DNA from 3 places in the Clostridium sp. LBM24168 genome. Region 3 is predicted to be linked to each of the others. Evidence: riboswitches for the same ligand, from Rfam matches in the RefSeq annotation. Region 3 holds a riboswitch; each other region holds the start of a gene.
What was found. Region 3 has a riboswitch for S-adenosylmethionine ahead of ACSVC9_RS08235 (trans-sulfuration enzyme family protein). Riboswitches for the same ligand answer to the same signal wherever they lie in the genome.

Region 1 (7,372 bases), 1.4 Mb from region 3:
AAAAAAAGTCATAAATAAGAAAATTTTTATTTGCTTATAATTATTAAAGATGGTACAATATAAACATATTATTCTAAATGAACCTTAGTATATACTGAATTATACAATGGTTAGACGAAATGGATATAATATATTTATACATAGCTGGGAAAAAGATAAATTAATAAATTGAAATGTTAGGCATGATTTAATTCAAAAATATCTTATTTTCTATAGTGCCAATATGAAAGGGAGATGGTTTTTAATGTATAATTATAAGTTGGAGAATGTAGAAGAACCTAACTTATATAAAAATATATTTCCATATGATGAAATTCCTAAAATAGTTTTTAATGGTGTACAACTTCCTATGAATATACCGGATAATATCTGCATTACCGATACAACATTCAGGGATGGACAGCAATCTATGGAGCCATTTACTTTAGAGGAAATAGTTAATATATATGATTACCTTCATGAATTGGATAATAACTCCGGAATAATAAGGCAAAGTGAATTTTTCTTATACAGTGAAAAGGACAGAAAAGCTGTAGAGGTCTGTATGGAAAGAGGATATGAGTTCCCTGAAATAACTTCATGGATAAGGGCCAACAAGGAGGACTTCAAACTTGTAAAGGATATGGGTATAAAGGAAACGGGAATGCTTATGTCCTGCTCCGATTATCATATATTTAAAAAGTTGAGAAAGACAAGAGAAGAAACTGTAAATATGTATCTTTCCGTTGTGGAAGAAGCATTGAATAATGGAATAAGACCAAGATGCCATCTGGAAGATATAACAAGAGCGGATTTTTATGGATTTGTAGTCCCTCTGGTAAATAAATTGATGGATATGTCATGTGAGTCGGGAATTCCTATAAAAATAAGATTATGTGATACCCTTGGGGTTGGGGTTTCATATGGGCAGACGGATGTGCCAAGAAGTGTACAGGGACTTGTGCATGGACTTAGAACTATATGCAATGTTCCAGAGGAGTGTATGGAATGGCATGGACACAATGATTTTTATTCTGCAGTGGACAATTCAACTACTGCATGGCTTTATGGAGCTTCATCTGTAAATAGCACCCTTTTTGGAATTGGCGAAAGGACAGGAAATTGTCCTCTTGAAGCAATGGTGTTTCAATATGCACAAATTAAGGGCAATACCAAGAATATGAAGCTTGAGGTTATAACTGAAATAGCAAATTATTTTAAAAATCAACTTGGATATGATATTCCACCTAAGACACCTTTTGTTGGAAGTCAGTTCAATGTTACAAAAGCCGGCATACATGCAGATGGAATGCTCAAGGATAAAGAGATTTATAATTCATTTGATACGAACAAGATACTTGCAAGACCAGTTGTAATCGAGATAAACCAGTATTCAGGACTTGCTGGTATTGCAGCATGGATCAATACCTATTATAGATTAAAGGATGAAGATAAAGTAGACAAAAGGGACAATAGAGTTGTAGAAATAAAGAAATGGGTAGATGATCAGTACAAGATGGGAAGAACAAATATAATAAGAAATAGTGAAATGGAGCTTCTTGTAAAAAAATTAATGCCTGAAATACTTGAAAAAGGGGAAGAAAGAGCATGTTGACTAAAATAAATTATTTGGAGGCATTGAAATGAGGCATAAGGTTACCCTTATCAAAGGGGATGGAATAGGACCGGAAGTTTGTATGGCAGCCAGGAAGGTTGTAGATAAAAGTGGAGCAGATATTGATTGGGAGATCTTTGAAGCAGGGGCTGCTCTACTTGAAGAGTATGGTACACCTATACCGGCACATATAATAGAAAGTATAAGAAAGAATGGAGTAGCCCTTAAAGGTCCGGTCACCACGCCTGTTGGAAAAGGGTTTAAAAGTGTAAATGTTACTTTGAGGAAAGAGTTAAATTTATATGCGAATATAAGACCTATAAAAACCTATGCTGGAGTAAAATCCAGATATGAAAATGTAGATATGGTTATTTTTAGAGAAAATACCGAGGATTTATATGCAGGCATAGAGCATATGATAAACAGTGAAATAGCTGAGAGCATCAAGATAATATCAAAAGGTGCCAGTAGAAAGATAGTGAAAGCTGCTTTTGATTATGCAGTTAAGAATGGAAGGAAAAAGGTTACGGCAGTTCATAAAGCAAATATAATGAAACTTTCAGATGGACTTTTCTTGAAAACTGCACAGGAAGTAGCAGAAGAATATGATAATATTGAATTTGAAAGTGTGATAGTAGATGCTATGAGCATGAAGCTTGTGTTAAATCCTGAAAATTATGATGTTCTGGTTATGCCTAATTTATACGGAGATATCTTATCTGATATGGCATCGGGGCTTATAGGGGGACTTGGGCTGGTTCCCGGAGCGAATATAGGTGAGGATGCGGCAGTATTTGAAGCTGCACATGGATCTGCACCTGATATTGCAGGAAAAAATAAAGCTAATCCTACTGCTATAATACTTTCATCAATCATGATGCTTAGATATCTGGGAGAAGATGCTCCTGCAGATAGGATAGAGAATGCAGTTGAAAGCGTGTTAAAAGAAGGAAAGTACTTGACCTGTGATCTGGGTGGGAATTCTACTACTGATGAATTTACAGATGCAATAGTTTCAAAATTAGACCTCAATTGAATACAAATAAAAAACTGCAGATTTCTGTTGCCAGTAATTCTGCAGTTTTCTACAATTAAATTAGAGTCTGGTTAAGTCATAAGGTGTTTCCTGATATACGTAGTAGTTAAGCCAGTTCAAAAATAATAAATTAGCATGTCCCTTCCATCTGGAAAGAGGGGCTTTTTTTATGTCATCATCAGGGAAATAATTTTTAGGTATTTCTATAGGAAGATTACTTGCCTTGTCCCTTTCATATTCGGCTTTTAATGTAAGGGTATCATATTCAGAATGACCGGTAACGAATATATCGCGGCCTCCTTTTGTAGCCACTATATAGACTCCTGCTTCTTCTGATTCTGATAGTAGTTCAAGTTCAGGAACCTTTTCAATGTCCTCTCTTTTTATGGTGGTATGTCTTGAGTGTGGTGCATAAAATAAATCATCAAAACCCCTTAATAATTTTACATTTCTTTTATTCAGTGTATGTGGAAATACACCGAACATCTTCTTGTCCAATAGATATTTTGGAATGCCAAAATGATGGTAAAGGCCGGCCTGTGCTCCCCAGCATATGTGGAATGTGGAATATACATTTTTTAAAGACCAGTCCATTATTTCAGTAAGCTCATCCCAATAATCCACATCTTCAAATTTTAGTTTTTCAACAGGTGCTCCTGTTATTATCATACCGTCAAATTTTTTATCCCGTATTTCATCAAAGGTTTCGTAATACTTAAAAAGGTATTCTTCAGAAGTATTTTTTGTCATGTGGGATTGTGGGTATATCAAGGTTATATTCACTTGAAGCGGAGAATTACTAAGAAGTCTGAGCAGCTGTGTTTCAGTGACGGTTTTAACTGGCATCAGATTCAATATGACTATATTAAGAGGTCGTATATCCTGTCTGGTTGCACGTTTTTCGTTCATCACGAATATATTTTCGGCTTTTAATATTTTGGAAGCTGGAAGACCATTAGGTATATTTATTGGCATATGACTCATCCTTTACAAATAATTGATTATGAATAATAAAAAGCCATTTTTCTATATAAGAAAAATGGCTTGCGATATCGAACTATTTTTCTTATCTTTCAGAAAAAAATTCTGTAGGAATTAACACCATACATTCAAATGAAAAATGCTGGTTGTCGGGCATCATTGGGCCTATCCCTCTGCCACTCTTGATAAGATTTTATTTGATTTTAATGAATATGATATACCAAAATTATGTGTCTGTCAAGATAATTGAATTTAAAATTTTTGTGTTGACAAGTACACTAAAAAGTATTAGCATTAAATAAACTGTAATTTAACAACTTAATATTGTTCTTATCAAGAGAGGTGGAGGGACTGGCCCTGAGAAACCCGACAACCAGCATGTAGCTCATGCAAGGTGTTAATTCCTACAGAATAGTGAAAATTCTGAGAGATAAGAAAAGAACGCTGTAATGAGATGATATGAATTTAGGCTGCTTTTCTTAAATAGGAGGCAGCTTTTTATTAACTAAATTTTTATGAGGAGAGAGCTTATGAGTATAATAAATATATTTAACAATAAGGAATTTATACTTTCTTTTGAGGCAATACCGCCAAAAAATAAAAATAATTTTAGCAGTTTTGAAAATAAAATCAATAATTTAAGTAAAATGAACCCGGATTTTATAAGCGTGACTTATGGAGCAGCAGGGAGAAGCAAAGATGGATCCATGGAGGCTGCTTTGTATATAAAAGATAAATACGATATAGAGGTACTGTCCCATCTCACCTGTATAAATTCTACAGAGGAGGAAATAGAGAAATATATATCTGAACTTACAAGAGGGGGAGTAAGTAATATACTTGCACTTAGGGGAGACATTGTGAGAAATGCTGATGCATTTATAAATACCAAGTATAGATATGCCAAGGAACTGGTGAAATATATCTCCAAAAAAGGCAACCTATGTATTGCAGCGGCAGCATATCCTGAGGGACATGCCGAGTCAAAGAATTTGGATGAAGATATTCTGCATCTTAAGGAAAAGGTGGATTGTGGAGTTGATTTTCTTATTACCCAGTTTTTTTTCGACAACAATTATTTTTATAGATTCAGGGAAAAAATGGATAAAATAGGACTGAATATACCTGTAGTGGCCGGTATAATGCCGGTTGTAAAGGCAAGGCAGATTAAAAATATGAGCTCACTTGGAGGTGCAAATTTATCTGAAAAACTTTTAAATATAATAGATAAATATGGTGAAAGTGATGAAGATTTTTTTAAGGCAGGAGTTGAATATAGTTTAAATCAGACATTGGATTTAATAAAAAACGGAATAAAAGGCATCCATCTGTATACTATGAATGATTTAACTGCTGTAAATTACATAGTAGAAAATTTATAGGGTGGATGAAAAGGGGTGAGCTATATGACTTTTGAGGATCTAATTGAAAGATTCAAAGATAGATTCATATTTTTTGACGGAGCTATGGGTACCATGCTCCAGAAAAGCGGACTTAAAGCAGGAGAACTTCCTGAAATATTGAACATAACAAATGGAAATACGATCAAGAAAATACATGAGACTTATTTGGATTCCGGTGCAGATATTATAATAACAAATACTTTTGGGGCAAATGAACTAAAATACAGCAGTTCTGAATATTCTTCGGATGAAGTAATCGAGGCTGGAGTTAGAATTGCAAAAGCTGCAGTCAGGGGAAGAAAGGATAAATTTGTGGCACTGGACCTAGGGCCTATAGGTCAGGTTATGGAACCTACGGGAAGTCTCAGCTTTGAAACTGCATATAAGCTTTTCAAGAAACAGATAGTTATAGGTGAAAGAGAAGGAGCCGACCTGATACTGATTGAGACTATGATGGATATATATGAGACCAAGGCTGCCATACTTGCAGCCAAGGAAAACAGCTCTCTTCCGGTTTTTTGCACCATGACTTTTCAGGAAAATGGGAGAACTCTTATGGGTACGGATCCCAAGACCATGGTCTTCGTTCTTGAAGGTCTGGGGGTTGATGTACTTGGAGTTAATTGTTCACTCGGACCCAGGGATCTTCAGAAAATAGTTGATGAAATTTTACTGTATTCCTCTATTCCGGTTATGGTCCAACCAAATGCAGGACTTCCAAAATATGACGGAAATGAAACCTATTATGATGTAGAGGCATCTGAATTTTCAGAGCAAATGAGAATTATGGCAGAAAAAGGAGTAAGAATACTTGGAGGATGCTGCGGCACGAATTCTGAATTTATCAAAGCTACTATAAAATCGGTAAGTGATCTTAAACCTTTGAATTTGGAGAAAAGGAAATATACTGCAGTGACTTCGGGAAATGAAACTGTGATAATAGGTGATAGAACAAAGATTATAGGGGAAAGAATAAATCCTACGGGAAAGGCGGCATACAAGCAGGAGCTGAGGAAGAAAAAAATAGGGTACATCCAGAAAGAAGCCATTTGCCAAAAAGAAGAGGGTGCTGACATACTCGAGCTTAATGTAGGACTACCGGAAATAGATGAAGTTGAAATGATGAAAAAAGCTGTAAGAGCAATACAGCAGGTTTCATACCTTCCAATAAGTATAGACAGCCCAAATCCGGATGCGCTTGAGGTTGGAGCAAGATTGTATAGAGGAAAGCCTCTTATAAATTCTGTAAATGGTAAAGAAAAAACTATGGAAGCGGTTTTCCCTATAGTTAAAAAGTATGGAGGCTGTGTTATAGCTCTTACCCTGGATGAGTCAGGAATAGCAAAGACGGCGGAAAAAAGATTTGCAATTGCAGAGAAAATTGTAAAAAAGGCTGAAATGTTTGGAATTTCAAGAAACAATATAATAGTCGACTGTCTTTCTCTTACGGCCTCCGCCCAGCAGAAGGAAGTTATGGAGACGATAAAGGCAATAAGAATGGTCAAGGAAAAGCTTGGGGTTAAGACAACACTTGGTGTGAGTAATGTATCCTATGGACTTCCAAATAGAAAGCTTTTGAATAGAACATTTTTACTTATGGCGCTGGAAGCTGGATTGGATTTGCCAATAATGAATCCCGGGGACGAAGGAATGAAAGATGCCATAGCTGCATTTGAGGTGCTTTCGTATAGGGACGTGGACAGTAAAGACTTTATAGAAAAGTACAGGGGAATTAAGGAACAGACAGATGAAAATAAAAGAAGTGGAACAGGAAACAAGAAAAAGTCGGGAGAAAATAAAAAAGATAAAATAGCTGGAAAAGATTTAAAACAGATAATTATAGATGGTATGGAGGATGAGGCAGTTCTGGCTACCAGCCAGCTCTTGAAATTAAAGAAACCTCTGGATATAGTAAATTCATATGTAATTCCGGCACTGGATGAAGTGGGAGCAAAATATGAGACAAAGGAAATCTTCCTGCCGCAGCTTATGCAATCTGCAGAAACTGTAAAAAAGTCATTTGAAGTGATAAAGAAGAACATAGCTGAAAGTGGGCAGAGCAATGAGGCAAAGGGAAAAGTAGTGCTGGCCACAGTCAAGGGTGATATACATGACATAGGAAAAAATATAGTGAAGGTTCTTCTGGAGAATTATGGATTTGATGTAATAGATCTAGGAAAAGATGTTGATATCGAAAGGGTGGTTGATTGCGTGGAACAAAACAACATAAAAGTTGTAGGATTAAGCGCACTTATGACCACCACTGTTATAAATATGAAAAAGACAATAGAGGCTCTTAGAAAAAATAATCTGTACTGCAAGGTTATAGTTGGCGGAGCTGTATTGAATCAGGAATAT
Region 2 (7,372 bases), 1.0 Mb from region 3:
TTCCACTTTATATAATTCCCTATATAATAACGAGCAAAATATAGTTAATACGGGAATATCCTGAATTCAGAATAATTACAATCTTTTCGGAAGGATATTCCTGCATAATTTCTTTTATAAATTTGAGAAACACTTTTGAATCCTTTTATTTCTATGTGAAATTATTATAGAAAAGAAATCACTTCTAAAAATATAAAAAGTCAAGTTTCTTCGACATTAACTATATAATATTGAAGAAACTTAACTTTCACATTCTCTATTAGTTATATCCTATCAAATTTTAGCAAGTGCCTGATCCAAATCATATATAATATCGTCAATACTCTCTACACCTATTGAAAGTCTTATAAGATCTGGAGTTATTCCAGCAGCTCTTTGTTGTTCCTCATTTAACTCAGCATGTGTAGTACTAGAAGGATGTATTACAAGAGATTTTGCATCTGCTACATTTGCAAGCAATGAAAATAATTTAACACTATTTATAAATTTCTTTCCTGCTTCAAGTCCTCCCTTTATTCCAAATGTAAATATGGAACCTGCACCTTTTGGAAGATATTTCTTTGCCAAATCGTGATATGGACTACTTTCAAGTTCAGGATAGTTTACCCATGAAACTTTTGGATGCTTACTTAAAAATTCAACTACCTTTCTTGTATTTTCTACATGCCTTTCCACCCTAAGTGAAAGTGATTCCAATCCTAAGAGAAAATAAAATGCACTCTGCGGGCTTAATGTTGCTCCCGTATTTCTAAGAAGCTGAACCCTAGCTTTTAAAGCAAAGGCAATTGGTCCCTGATCTGCATAAACAAGTCCATTATAACTTTCATCTGGTGTAGTAAAATCAGGAAATTTTCCACTTGCTGCCCAGTCAAATTTTCCCCCATCTACTATAACTCCACCAATAGTTGTCCCATGTCCACCAATGAATTTTGTTGCTGAATGCACAACTACATCTGCACCATATTCTATTGGTCTTACAAGATATGGAGTACCAAAAGTATTATCTATTATAAGTGGTATCTTATTCTCATGAGCTATATTTGCTACAGCTTCTATATCCAATACATTAATCTTTGGATTTCCTAATGTCTCAGCATAAACTGCCTTTGTCCTATCTGTAATAGCCCTTCTAATATTTTCAGGATCATCAGGATCAACAAATGTTACATCGATTCCTAATTTCTTTAATGTTACTGAAAATAATTCATATGTGCCACCATAAAGTGTACTAGCAGAAACTATATTATCTCCTGAATTTGCCACATTTAATATTGAATACAGTATTGCCGCCAACCCTGATGAGGTTGCAAGTCCTGCACTTCCTCCTTCAAGTGCTGCTATTCTCTGTTCAAATACATCTTCTGTTGGATTCATTATTCTAGCATAAACATTGCCTGGTTTTTTCAACTGAAAAAAATCTGCTGCCTCATCTGCATTTTTAAAAACAAAAGATGTAGTCTGATAAATTGGAACTGCCCTTGCTCCTGTTGTTGGATCTGGAACCTGTCCTGCATGTACCTGTAATGTTTCAAACCCTAATTTTCTCTCTTCACTCATTCTTATCTCTCCTCACATTTATATAGTAAAATTATTCTTTTTTATTCTTTTTTGATTCATTATTATAATTATTGTGACTATTATGATTATTCACAACAGCAGCATTTACACATTAACTTCACTACAATCACTTCCAATCCAAATTTAATATTATATTATGCCTTTCTATTAATTAGCTAAATAAAAAACTTCCTACAAGAAACTGTGGGAAGTTATAATCCTTGACGTTTCTCATCTCTCAGGTATTACCTGCTGGAATTAGCACCGTTGAACAAAAATTCATTCAGGTTGCCGGGCATCATAGGGCCAGTCCCTCTGCCTCTCTTGATAAGAAGTTAAATATTCAATTAATTTATATATACTATATAATCTTTTTATTGGTTTGTCAATAGCAAAATTAAAAATTTCTATCCCTAAATATATTGAAAGCTTAAATTATTCTATTTTTATAATTACTTCAGCCTTGATAAAAATACTGCCTATGGCTCTTTCATCAAGAACAAGCATCTCGCTTTCCTTAGTTTTACAGATAAATTTTTTAATAGATAATACATAAATAGTTACTTTGAAAATACTATAATGCCACCAATATTTATTTTAGGTGAAGTAGAGCCTTTTAATGCAATCTGTCCTGGTAAATCCACGTCGTTTCCTGAAAATTCAAGCGTACAATGTCCCATTTATTTCAGAGTATGCATAGCTTCATCTCCTATGCAAGTTATAGTATAAACTTCGTTCCCAAATATAAGTTTATCACCTACAACTATATCTTCTTTAAAATTCTCGATAGTATGAAATATGGAAATTTCAGCCGGTCCTGCCGGAGCATTATTATTAAATATAACAAGACTATTACATGCCTCCAGCAGTTCAAATGCAGAATCACCTATTCCAATAACTTTAGATTTATATTTCATAATAAATATTCCTCCCCAGCATAAAAATTTATATAGCAATAAAAACCTTTTCACAACTTATAAAAGCTTTGTTCTTCAACATAATCATAACACGTACCTTATATGTCCTCATAAATAATATTAGGATAAATATCAATTTGAGTAATATGTGCTGAAATTAAACTCTTTGTATAAATCAATTCCATTTTATTATGTTTTGTACAAAATATTTATAAAATCTTATACGTAGTCAAAGATATTCATGTATAAAATATAATCTTTCCTTGAATAATCATCAATAAATTAAACTTATTTTTTATAAATTAATAAAAAATAGCCATAATATATTGACAATTATTAAACTCTACAATATAATCAAATGAAACAATATAAAACATAACATTCTGGAAAATATTTTGGAAATTAAGGAGGTATTTAAAATGACAAGAAAAATTGCATTTTATGGAAAGGGCGGTATAGGTAAATCAACTACCCAGCAGAACACCGCAGCAGCAATGGCACATTTCTACAATAAAAAAATATTCATACATGGATGTGATCCAAAAGCCGATTCAACACGTATGATTCTAGGTGGAATGAGCCAGAAAACATTAATGGACATGCTTCGTGACGAAGGTGAAGAAAAAATTACAGCCGAAACAATTGTAAAGACAGGATACGGTGATATCAAATGCGTAGAATCAGGCGGTCCTGAACCAGGCGTAGGCTGTGCAGGTCGTGGTGTAATAACAGCAATTGATCTTATGGAAAAAAATGGTGCATATACTGAAGATCTGGATTTCGTATTTTTCGATGTACTTGGTGACGTTGTATGCGGTGGATTTGCAATGCCGCTTCGTGATGGTAAGGCACAGGAAGTGTATATTGTTGCTTCTGGTGAAATGATGGCAATATATGCTGCAAACAACATCTGTAAAGGCCTTGTTAAATATGCAAACAGGAGCGGTGTACGTCTCGGCGGAATCATATGCAACAGCCGTAATGTAGACAGGGAAAGAGAATTCTTGGAAGAATTTACCTCGGCAATCAATACACAGCTTATTCATTTCATGCCGCGTGATAATATCGTACAAAAAGCAGAATTCAATAAAAAAACAGTTATCGAATTTGATGACAAATGCAATCAGTCAAAAGAGTATGGAGAACTTGCACGCAAAATTATAGAAAATAAAATGTTCACCATTCCTACGCCTCTTGAAATGCCACAGCTTGAAGCCATGGTCGTGAAATACGGTATCGGCGATTAAGAAAATATATCAAAATAAGGGGAGGAATTAATTATGCCATATCATTTGTTTAAATGCAGTGAATGTATTCCAGACAGGAAACAGCATGTAGTTGAAAAAGGAAAAGATGAAAAATTGACAGATGCACTTCCACTCGGATATTTGAACACAATTCCAGGCACTCTTTCAGAAAGAGGCTGCGTATATTGCGGTGCAAAACATGTTATAGGCACTCCGATGAAGGATGTAATTCACATGAGTCACGGACCTATAGGCTGCACTTACGATACCTGGCAGACCAAACGTTATATAAGTGACAATGACAATTTCCAGATCAAATATACTTTTGCTACAGATGTAAAAGAAAAAAATATAGTATTTGGAGCTACAAAATTGCTGAAGGAAAATATTATTGAAGCTTTCAAGGCATTTCCAAAAATAAAGAGAATGACTATTTACCAAACCTGCGGTACCGCTCTTATAGGAGACGATATAGAGGCTGTTGCAAAAGAGGTAATGAATGAAATGCCGGACGTGGATATATTCGTGTGCAATGCTCCCGGTTTCGCCGGTCCAAGCCAGTCTGGAGGCCATCACAAAATAAATATAGCATGGGTTAACAACAAAGTAGGTACTCATGAACCTAAAATAACCAGTGACTATACAATAAACTATGTAGGTGAATACAATATCCAGGGTGATCAGGAGGTTATGCAGGACTATTTCAAGAGAATGGGAATACAGGTGCTTTCAACCTTTACAGGTAATGGTTCCTATGACGACTTAAGGGGCATGCATCTAGCAAAACTGAATGTACTTGAATGTGCACGTTCTGCCGAATATATCTGCAACGAATTGAGAAAGCAGTATGGAATTCCGCGTATGGATATAGACGGATTTGGATTTGGACCATTGTCTGCATCACTAAAGAAAATCGGACTGTTTTTTGGAATTGAAGACAGAGCCCAAGCCATAATAGATGAAGAAACTGCCAGATGGAAACCTGAACTTGACTGGTACAAGGAACGTCTAAAAGGCAAAAAGGTGTGCCTGTGGCCGGGTGGATCAAAGCTATGGCACTGGGCACATGTAATACATGAAGAAATGGGAGTTGAAGTTGTTTCCGTATATACAAAATTCGGTCATCAGGGTGATATGGAAAAGGGTATATCAAGATGCGACTGTCAGGGAGCGCTTGCCATAGATGACCCTAATGAGCTTGAATCTCTTGAAGCTATGAAAACACTTAAACCTGATGTAATCTTTACAGGCAAAAGGCCGGGTGAATATGCAAAGAAAATTGGTGTTCCGTATATAAACGCACATGCATACCATAATGGTCCATATAAGGGATTTGAAGGATGGGTCAGATTTGCGCGTGATATATACGATGCAATTTATTCACCGGTTCATCAGCTTGCATTTGTAGATATAACAAGAGATGAAATACCTGAAGAGAGAAGGTTTATAACTGCAAAGATGAAATCCGATGAAAATCTGAGCCAGGAAATAACAGCTTCATCAACGCTTAGAGAGTATACCGGAGAATATGATAGTGTTTCTTCACTGCGAAATAAAACAGATGATGATTATCCTTATTTAAAGGAACAAAAAGAAAAGCGCAAAGAAGTCAGCAGGGCATTATAGTGGAGGTGTATGTCTGTGGAAAATGATATGAAAGACAAGGTAGATCAGCTTACAAATTATATAATGAAGAATTGTCTCTGGCAGTTTAACTCACGTGCCTGGGACAGAGAAAATCAAAATGAAGGCATACTTACAAGAACCATGCAGCTCTTATGCGGTGAACCAGTTGAAAAAGAAACACCGGCTGGAAGGTATTACTGGTCTGAAGCTGTATATCTGGCAGAAGTTTATAAAAGCAGATATGAATGGATAAATGATATGAGCAAAGAAGAAATCAAGGTACTTATGAAGAAGCTGAGGGACAATATAGATTATCTGACTATTACAGGGTCATTGAATGAAGAACTTAAAGATCCGCTATATTAAGAGAGGAGGCATAAAACATGTCTTGTGAAGTAAAAGAAAAGGAACGCCAGGGTATTATAAATCCCATATTTACATGTCAGCCCGCTGGAGCGCAATATGTCAGTATAGGAATAAAGGATTGTATCGGACTGGTTCACGGCGGTCAGGGATGCTGTATGTTTGTAAGACTTATATTTTCCCAGCATTTCAAGGAGAGTTTCGAACTTGCTTCCTCATCACTGCACGAGGATGCCGCAATATTTGGTGGCCTTGGCCGTGTTGAGCAGGGTGTTGACGTTCTTCTGATGAGGTATCCAAATTTAAAGGTAATACCAATAATAACAACCTGTTCCACAGAAGTTATAGGTGATGATATAGATGGCGTTATAACAAAATTGAATAAAGGCCTCCTGAAGGAAAAATATGCAGGAAGGGAAGTTCATCTTGTTCCAATCCATACTCCAAGTTTCAAAGGAAGCATGATAAGCGGATATGATGTAGCCGTAGAAGCCTTTTTAAAGGCTTTTGCAAAAAAAGATAAACCAAACGAAAAAATAAATTTAATTACCGGATGGGCAAATCCCGGAGATGTAAAGGAACTGAAGCACATTCTGAAAGAAATGGATATAGATGCCACAGTTCTGTTTGAAATCGAAAAATTTGATGCACCACTCCTTCCCGAAGATCATGCAGAACCTCGTGGAGAAACTACAATTGAAGATTTAAAAGATACTGCAAATGCAATTGGTACAATTGCACTCAACAAATATGAAGGCGGAAAAGCAGCTGAATACCTTGAAAATGAATTTGATGTGCCGGCCGTTATAGGACCAACGCCCATTGGAATCCGCAACACAGATATATTTTTGAAGAGATTGAACAAAATGACCGGAAAACCAATCCCAAAATCGCTGGCTTATGAGCGCGGCGTTGCCATTGATGCGCTGACAGATCTTACTCACATGTTCTTTGCAGGCAAAAGGGTAGCCATCTTTGGAAATCCTGACCTTGTAATCGGACTTGCAGAATTCTGCATGGATCTCGAGATGAAACCTGTTCTTCTTCTTCTCGGAGATGACAACCAGGGTTACACCAAAGATCCTCGCATAAAGGAACTTCAGGAAAACACCGACTTCGATATGGAAATAATTTTAAATGCAGATTTGTTTGAACTTGAAGACAGAATAAAGAAAGGACTCAAGCTCGATTTAATAATGGGTCATTCAAAGGGCAGATTTGTAGCAATGGACAATAAAATTCCCATGTTAAGGGTGGGATTCCCTGTATTTGACAGGGCCGGCTATTACAGACATCCTAAAGTTGGCTATAACGGTGCAATATGGCTTGCTGAAGAGATGGCAAATATAATGTTCACTGATATGGAATACAAACACAAAAAAGATTGGCTACTTGCCATGTGGTAATATTTTTACCACAGTTCCATTCTGCCAGAATCAATGACATATTGATTCTGGCAAAATTATTTGGAAAGGAGTATATTTATGTTAGACAATATTTTATTAAAAAACATAGATTTAAATTCATTTGAAAGAAATTACAAGGATGCAAAGGCTTTCCACCATAGAGCCAAACAGTTTTCAGAGGAAGACCAGAGTCCAAGTATAATATTCAATGTGGCCTCCATTGCCCTTGAACAATATTTGATTTCAATATGCCACT
Region 3 (7,372 bases):
TAATGTTAAATAAAATAATAAAAATGTAATTGTTCTATATGATATTAAGTGACCAAATTATTGCAAAAATATTTATGGATTATATTTAATAGGAGGTTTATTTGAAATGAGTTTTAGAATTGAAAGTGATTCTATAGGTAGTAAAGAAGTTCCAAAGGATGCTTATTATGGGGTCCAATCTTTGAGGGCATATAATAATTTCAATATTACGGGACTAAAAATGAACCCAGAATTTGTAAAAAGTTTAGTTCAGGTTAAAAAAGCTTCTGCAATAACGAATTGTGGAATTGGAATATTGAACGGTAAAATTGGACATGCAATTGTAGAGGCCTGTAATGAGATAATTGAAGGCAAGTTTAGAGAACAATTTATTATAGATCCTGTTCAAGGCGGTGCGGGTACATCCATGAATATGAATGCTAATGAAGTTATAGCCAATGTAGCTATAGAGCTTCTGGGCGGTGAAAGGGGAAATTATAGTATTGTGAGTCCAAATGACCATGTCAATATGGGACAGTCTACAAATGATGTTATACCAACATCAGGTAAAATTACTACCTTGAGGTTGGTATTGAAAGTTATAAGGCAATTAAACGAATTATATAAGGAATTAAAAGAAAAAAGTGAAGAGTTCAAAGATGTTATAAAGATGGGGAGAACCCAATTACAGGATGCTGTTCCAATTACACTCGGTCAAGAATTTAAGGCATATAGTGCCGTAATAAAAAGGGATATCATAAGAATAAAAAAAGCTTCGCAGGATATGAGAGTATTAAATATAGGGGGAACGGCTGTAGGAACTGGAATAAATGCTGACTGTGAATATATAGAGGAAATCGTTCCAAATCTTTCTATAATTGTTGGAATAGAATTCTGCCAGGCAGATGATTTGATAGATTCTACCCAAAATTTGGATGCTTTTTCCAATATATCTTCAGCGATAAGAACATGTGCAGTCAATTTGTCAAAAATGTCTAATGACTTGAGACTGATGTCTTCAGGACCGAGGACTGGAATTGGAGAAATAAACCTTCCGGCTGTACAAAATGGATCTTCCATAATGCCAGGAAAAGTAAATCCTGTTATACCTGAAGTATTAAACCAAATTGCATTTAACATAATTGGAAATGATGTCACAATAGCAATGGCAGTAGAAGCTGGTCAGCTTGAATTGAATGCATTTGAACCAGTTATATTTTACAATTTATTTGAATCTTTGGAGACCTTGTGTAATGGAATAAAGACTTTTAAAGATAATTGCATTAAGGGAATAACTGCAAACAGAGAGAAATGTAGGCAGCTTTTAAATAATAGCATAGGAATGATAACGGCACTGTCCCCTTATATTGGATACAATAAAGCGGCTCAAGCTGCAAAAAAAGCTATTAATACAGGAAGGTCTATAAAAGATATCGTACTTGAAGAAAAGATTTTAAAGGAAGAAGAATTTGAAGATTTTATAAATCCCTATGATATGATAGAACCTAGATATATTAAAAAAACAGTCAAAAACTGACATCCATTTTAGAGATTAAAGTAATTGGGCTCCATGTTGAATTTTTCATGGAGCACTTATAATTTAAAATTTAAGTATCATATCATACCAAGTTGCACCCCCATGTACTGATCTGGATATTCCCTTGTTTATATATCCAAATCCTTCATAATAGTGAATAAGTCTTTCCTTGCAGGTGAGAATTAATCCTTTTCTTCCGGAGAGTCTGGATGCCTCTATCATGTGATTCATCAATTTAGCTGCATTCCCATTGTTTCTATAGTCTGGTAATATATCAAGTCCAAAAATTGTCTGATAATTTCCATTTGGAATATGTAGAGAAGGTTCTTTGTACAGTTCGTCATAGATGGCAGTTTCATTTGTTATGCATCCATTTATAAAGCCAATTATTTTTTTATCCTCTTCTGCTACAAAAAAACTTTCCGAAAATATTTTTATACGCTGCCTCAAGGATTTTCTTGTAGCTGCTTCCGCTTTTGGAAAGCATATTGTTTCAATTTTTGCGACTGCGTCAAGATCTTCATCTTTTACCTGTCTGATTGAAATGTTCATTAGTATCGTCCTTTCATGAAAGTATTATATATAAAATAATATCATAATTTTCAATTAAAATTTATATTTTATAGAAAGTACTTGTAAACCTCAATTGTAAAAGTATAAAATATAAAACAAAATGAAATATATAATTTACATTTATACACATATATATTATAATAAATAGTGTAAGGAGGTTATAGACTTGAAGAACAAACGTATGAAGATTGCAAGAGTAGAATGTGATTTGTCCCAGGAACAGCTTGCGGAAAAAATAGGGGTTACAAGACAGACAATTGGTATGATAGAAGCTGGAAAGTATAATCCATCACTTAGATTATGTATTGCCATATGTAGAACATTAAATAGAACATTAAATGATTTATTTTGGGAGGAATATAAATGATAAATAAAAATTTTAAAGATGAGAGAATTATAGCTGAACAGCATAAGATAGCCAGCGATGCATTTCAGATGGTTTCCGTTTTTTTATTAATTTCTGTATTGTATAAGCAATTTATATTGGATGAACCATTTACTTCCTATATGACGGAATTTATTGCATTTTTTGGTGGATCATTCTACATTCTTATAAGAAATGTCATAAAAGGAAATGGTATATTTGATTCAAAGAAACATGGAAATAGAATATATTTGCTGAATAGCTTGATTTCAAGTTCAGCAGTTACAATAATTGCTAGTGTGTCAAATTACATGAAATATATACAAAATAGACAGAATATCGTAATGTTTTTTATAGAAATAGTTATCATTTTTTTAAGTTCATTCGCTATTACTTTTTTCTGTATGTGGGGAGTAGGATGGATTTCAAAAAAACGTGAAAATAAGATACGTAAAGAATATGAAGATGATATGTAAAGAATAATGAATGGAGGGTATAATATGTACAGCGCATATTGCTATGAATTTAAAATCGGGAAGTTAGTTATTGCCGAAAACAGCGGAAATATCACTCATATATATTTTGGAGAAAATATTCCTGAATATACAATGTGTATTGAGACATACTTAATTAAAAGGGTATATGAGGAACTTGAGGAGTACTTTAGTGGGACAAGGAAAGTTTTCGATATACCGCTGGCACCACAGGGAACTGAATTTCAAGGAAAAGTATGGAGAGCACTTCAGAATATCCCTTATGGGGAAACCTGTAGTTATAAGTATATAGCAGAAAGCATAGGAAATGCTAAAGCATACCGTGCAGTAGGCATGGCAAATAATAAGAATCCTATTGCGATTATCATTCCATGTCATCGTGTTATTGGTTCCAATGGAGATTTGATTGGTTATGCAGGTGGGTTAGGTATAAAGAAAAAGCTTCTAGATATGGAGAAGAAAAATAGTTAAAGATCAAATTACCATTAAACTTATTGACAATAAATTTTTTCTAGTATATTATGAAATAAATTAAATAATTGAATCTTATCAAGAGTGGTGGAGGGACTGGCCCTTTGAAACCCGACAACCAACATTTGTATATCGATGTATGGTGTTAATTCCAGCAGAATATTCTGAGAGATAAGAAAAATATTTTATGAAATTAAAGTTGTTTTTCTTATGAAAGACGGCTTTTTTTAATACAAATATTTATTAAATTTACAAGGAGGAAACATATGACCAAGGAAACTAGTTTTATAACAAAATGTGTACATGTAGGCAATGGTATTGATAAAGAGACAGGCTCTATTAGGCGTCCTATAACTATGGCAAATTGTTACAAACTTCCAGAGGATGCATCATCAATTAATTGGAGTGATCCAAACCAGATGCTTTATACAAGGAATACTTCTGCAAATCAGCTTTACCTTCAGCAAAGACTGGCTGCATTAGAGGGTGGTGAAGATTGTGTAGTACTGGCAAGTGGGGTTGCAGCACTTGCAGGAGTATTTTTTACATTTCTTAGAAGTAAATCTCATGTAATATGTTCGAATGTATCATACATAGCAGTTTACAGACTGCTTAACCAGTATCTTCCAGACAAGTATGGAATAGAAGCTACGCTTGTAGATACATCCAACCTGGAAGAAATAAAAAAAGCAATAAGACCTAATACAAAGCTTATTCATGTTGAGACACCTGGCAATCCAACTACGAAGATAAGCGATATTGCAGAAATAGCTAAAATTGCCAGGTCTATTGGAGCATTGTTTAGTGTGGACAGTACTTTTGCATCTCCATATTTACAGCATCCTCTTGAACTTGGAGCTGACCTGGTAGTTCATAGTTTGACAAAGTATATAAATGGACACGGTGATGCAATGGGTGGAGCGGTAATAGGAAAGAAAGAACTTATAGACAAAATAAAAAGTGAAGCTATGGTTAATCTTGGAGGTACAATAAGTCCGTTCAATGCATGGCTTATAATGAGAGGAGTTGTGACATTACCTCTTCGTATGAAACAGCACAGTGATACTGCACTTAAAGTTTCACAATATCTGGAGTCAAATCCATCCGTGAAATTTGTTGCATATCCTGGACTTGAGAGCCATCCACAACATAAAATTGCAAAAAAGCAGATGAAGATGTATTCTGGAGTCATAGCTTTTGCACTTAAAGCAGATAGCGAAACTCACAATAAATTCATAAATTCTCTTAAACTCGTTATTCCGGCAGTTTCTCTTGGACATGATGAAAGTCTAATTGTCTATACAGGTCCGAATGATGAAAGAATAAATTTTTATCCGGAAAAATTTAGGAATGGATATATAAGATTCAGTATAGGGCTTGAAAGTGCAGAGGATATTATCTATGATTTAAAACAAGCACTCGAAAAGTGTGGATTATAAACTAGAAAAGAGTATTACAGAACTATGTACCTGGTTTTGTAATACTCTTTTCTAGTTTATCTGTTTTTGAGCAATCATTAAAATCTAAAAATTTGTGAATTTAACATACATGAATATCTCTTAAATAAAACTTAACACAAACATGCAGTCAAAAAGCAGCTATAGGAAATATTATTATATTAGGGGAATATGTAAAGAGGTGTCAAGGTAATGATAATAAATACACATATATTATTTTCTAAAATTGTATATAAACATTGCTTAAGAGAATTAAATTTTAAATTAAACAAAATAATTTTTATGTATGGAAATATTAAACCAGATATTTCTCCTAATTCTTGCAGGAATCCCCATACTTTGAAGGATAGCTTGCATATTGTATCTAAATGTTTTAATCAACTTTCTCATGACGAACTGGATATCAATCAATTTTCGATGATTCTTGGGATTATGTGTCATTATATAAGTGATTATTTCTGTCTATATCATACTGAGGAATACAGTAAAAAAAATATTTTTAAGCATATAGCATATGAAATATTGCTTCATTTTAATTTACAAATTCTTCTCATATTTGGCAGACTAAAATTAATTGACAGTAGAAATTTACCGCAAAGGAATGTATTATCAATTGTTTTTGATATGCAGAAAAGATATTTTAAACAAAGGAGGTCATTTCTAAGAGATATAATTTATGCTGTATCAACTATAAATATGACAGTAGAATCAATAGTCTATTTTAACATCAATAATTTAGAAAATTTAGAAAATTATAATCTACCAAAAGGTATAGGAGGGATAATGTGAAAGTAGCTATTTTTACAGATACTTTTTTACCCCAGATAAATGGAGTTACGAATACCCTAAGTAAACTTGCAGAGTATTACGAAGTAAACAATATTGAGTATTTAATATTTGCACCTGGAAATGATATAGAAAAAAATGAAAGTTATAATATTCAAAGATTTTTTAGTATAAAATTTTTTCCCTATCCGGAATGTAGAGTAGCTTTTCCTAACACCTTTAGATTAAATACTTTATTGTCTAATTTTAAACCTGATATAATACAACTTATGACTGAATTCAATATGGGAGTGGCAGGGTTAAAATATGGTAAAAAGCATGGAATACCCACCGTATCTAATTATACAACTAATTTCTGTCAATATTTAAATTCTTATAATTTAAACTTTTTGAATTATTACATGTGGACTTATTTGAGATGGTTTCACAATCAAAATGATTTGACGTTGTGTCCATCAGAGGAAGCAAAATTGTATCTTAAGAGAGAGGGAATATCAAATACAGATATTTTTTCAAGGGGAGTGGATTCTGAAAAATTCAAACCTGAACTAAGAAGTGATGATTTAAGAAAAAAGCTTGGTATTAACGACAAGTTGGTATTTTTGTACGTAGGAAGGGTTTCACCAGAGAAGAATTTAGATATTTTAATTGATGCCTATAAAGAAGTTTATAGTAAATATAAAGATAAAATAGCCCTTGTTATAACAGGAGAGGGCCCGTATATGGATAAATGCAAGAATTGTTTTCCAGAAGATACTATATTTACGGGATTTAAAAAAGGAAGAGAATTAGCACAAATTTATGCATCAAGTGATGTATTTACTTTTCCCTCTTCATCAGAGACTTTTGGGAATGTGGTGCTTGAGGCCATGACTTCTGGCATTCCGGTTATAGGTGCCGATGCAGGAGGAGTCAAAAATATAATTGAGCATGGAATTAACGGACTTAAATTCAGAGCAGGAGATGTCAATGAATTGGTTAATTTAATGATAGAGTTAATTGATAATGAAGATTTGAGAAATGTATTGAGGATAAATGGAAGAAATACTGGACTTAATAGATCCTGGAATAAAGTTTTTAGTGGACTTATGGATATATATAATGATATTTTACTCAATAAAACAAATGTTATAAGTGCTTGAATAGCTTTATAAAATTAATTATTGAAGGGAAAGTAGCGAATGAAAAAGCGAAGTATATTAATCAAAATAAATTTGATAGTTATACCGGTAATATTGGTTGGCATGTTTTCTTTGACTATAATTACTTATTTTAGCACCAGAACAATATTAAATAAACAGATAGCGGAAGAGATGAATACAAGATTATCTAATAACTCAGAAATGATTCAGAAATTACTATTGAATAATGCAAAAGTTGCCCAAACATTGGCAAAGACAGTTGAGGCTTCATATCCAGTACTGGAAAAGGATAATTATGTTTTAATATTAAAAAAATTTCCGGAAACAAACAAGGAGACTTGTGGTAACGGTATATGGTTCGAACCTTATAAGTATAAAAAAGATATCAAATATTTCGGACCATATGCATACAAGGATAATGGGAAGGTCGTCTATACCGATGATTACAGCAAGGCGGAAAATGATTATCACAGTAATGACTGGTATAAGTTGGGGATGGATATAAATAAAGATATAGCCTGGTCCAAACCATACATTGATCCAGTAACAAAAGTTTCCATGATAACGGC

Region 1: another riboswitch for S-adenosylmethionine. It lies ahead of metA (homoserine O-acetyltransferase MetA); the one in region 3 lies ahead of ACSVC9_RS08235 (trans-sulfuration enzyme family protein).
Region 2: another riboswitch for S-adenosylmethionine. It lies ahead of ACSVC9_RS13235 (O-acetylhomoserine aminocarboxypropyltransferase/cysteine synthase family protein); the one in region 3 lies ahead of ACSVC9_RS08235 (trans-sulfuration enzyme family protein).

Annotation. Positions count from the first base shown of each region.
Region 1 covers NZ_CP196861.1:219,269-226,640, forward strand. The annotation lists gene ACSVC9_RS01055 (2-isopropylmalate synthase) at 245-1,594, shown strand; gene ACSVC9_RS01060 (isocitrate dehydrogenase (NAD(+))) at 1,623-2,630, shown strand; gene metA (homoserine O-acetyltransferase MetA) at 2,691-3,605, opposite strand; SAM riboswitch class I at 3,694-3,803, opposite strand; SAM riboswitch class I at 3,939-4,048, shown strand; gene metF (methylenetetrahydrofolate reductase [NAD(P)H]) at 4,142-4,993, shown strand; gene ACSVC9_RS01075 (homocysteine S-methyltransferase family protein) at 5,018-7,372, shown strand, end outside.
Region 2 covers NZ_CP196861.1:2,673,757-2,681,128, forward strand. The annotation lists partial or broken gene ACSVC9_RS13230 (GntP family permease) at 1-15, shown strand, start outside; gene ACSVC9_RS13235 (O-acetylhomoserine aminocarboxypropyltransferase/cysteine synthase family protein) at 274-1,557, opposite strand; SAM riboswitch class I at 1,786-1,891, opposite strand; partial or broken gene ACSVC9_RS13240 (PTS glucitol/sorbitol transporter subunit IIA) at 2,118-2,474, opposite strand; gene nifH (nitrogenase iron protein) at 2,894-3,721, shown strand; gene anfD (nitrogenase iron-iron protein, alpha chain) at 3,755-5,347, shown strand; gene anfG (Fe-only nitrogenase subunit delta) at 5,363-5,713, shown strand; gene anfK (Fe-only nitrogenase subunit beta) at 5,731-7,116, shown strand; gene ACSVC9_RS13265 (hypothetical protein) at 7,195-7,372, shown strand, end outside.
Region 3 covers NZ_CP196861.1:1,668,037-1,675,408, reverse strand. The annotation lists gene ACSVC9_RS08260 (aspartate ammonia-lyase) at 107-1,516, shown strand; gene ACSVC9_RS08255 (GNAT family N-acetyltransferase) at 1,580-2,068, opposite strand; gene ACSVC9_RS08250 (helix-turn-helix transcriptional regulator) at 2,256-2,456, shown strand; gene ACSVC9_RS08245 (DUF6773 family protein) at 2,453-2,929, shown strand; gene ACSVC9_RS08240 (methylated-DNA--[protein]-cysteine S-methyltransferase) at 2,954-3,418, shown strand; SAM riboswitch class I at 3,491-3,596, shown strand; gene ACSVC9_RS08235 (trans-sulfuration enzyme family protein) at 3,685-4,857, shown strand; gene ACSVC9_RS08230 (zinc dependent phospholipase C family protein) at 5,068-5,664, shown strand; gene ACSVC9_RS08225 (glycosyltransferase family 4 protein) at 5,661-6,803, shown strand; gene ACSVC9_RS08220 (methyl-accepting chemotaxis protein) at 6,843-7,372, shown strand, end outside.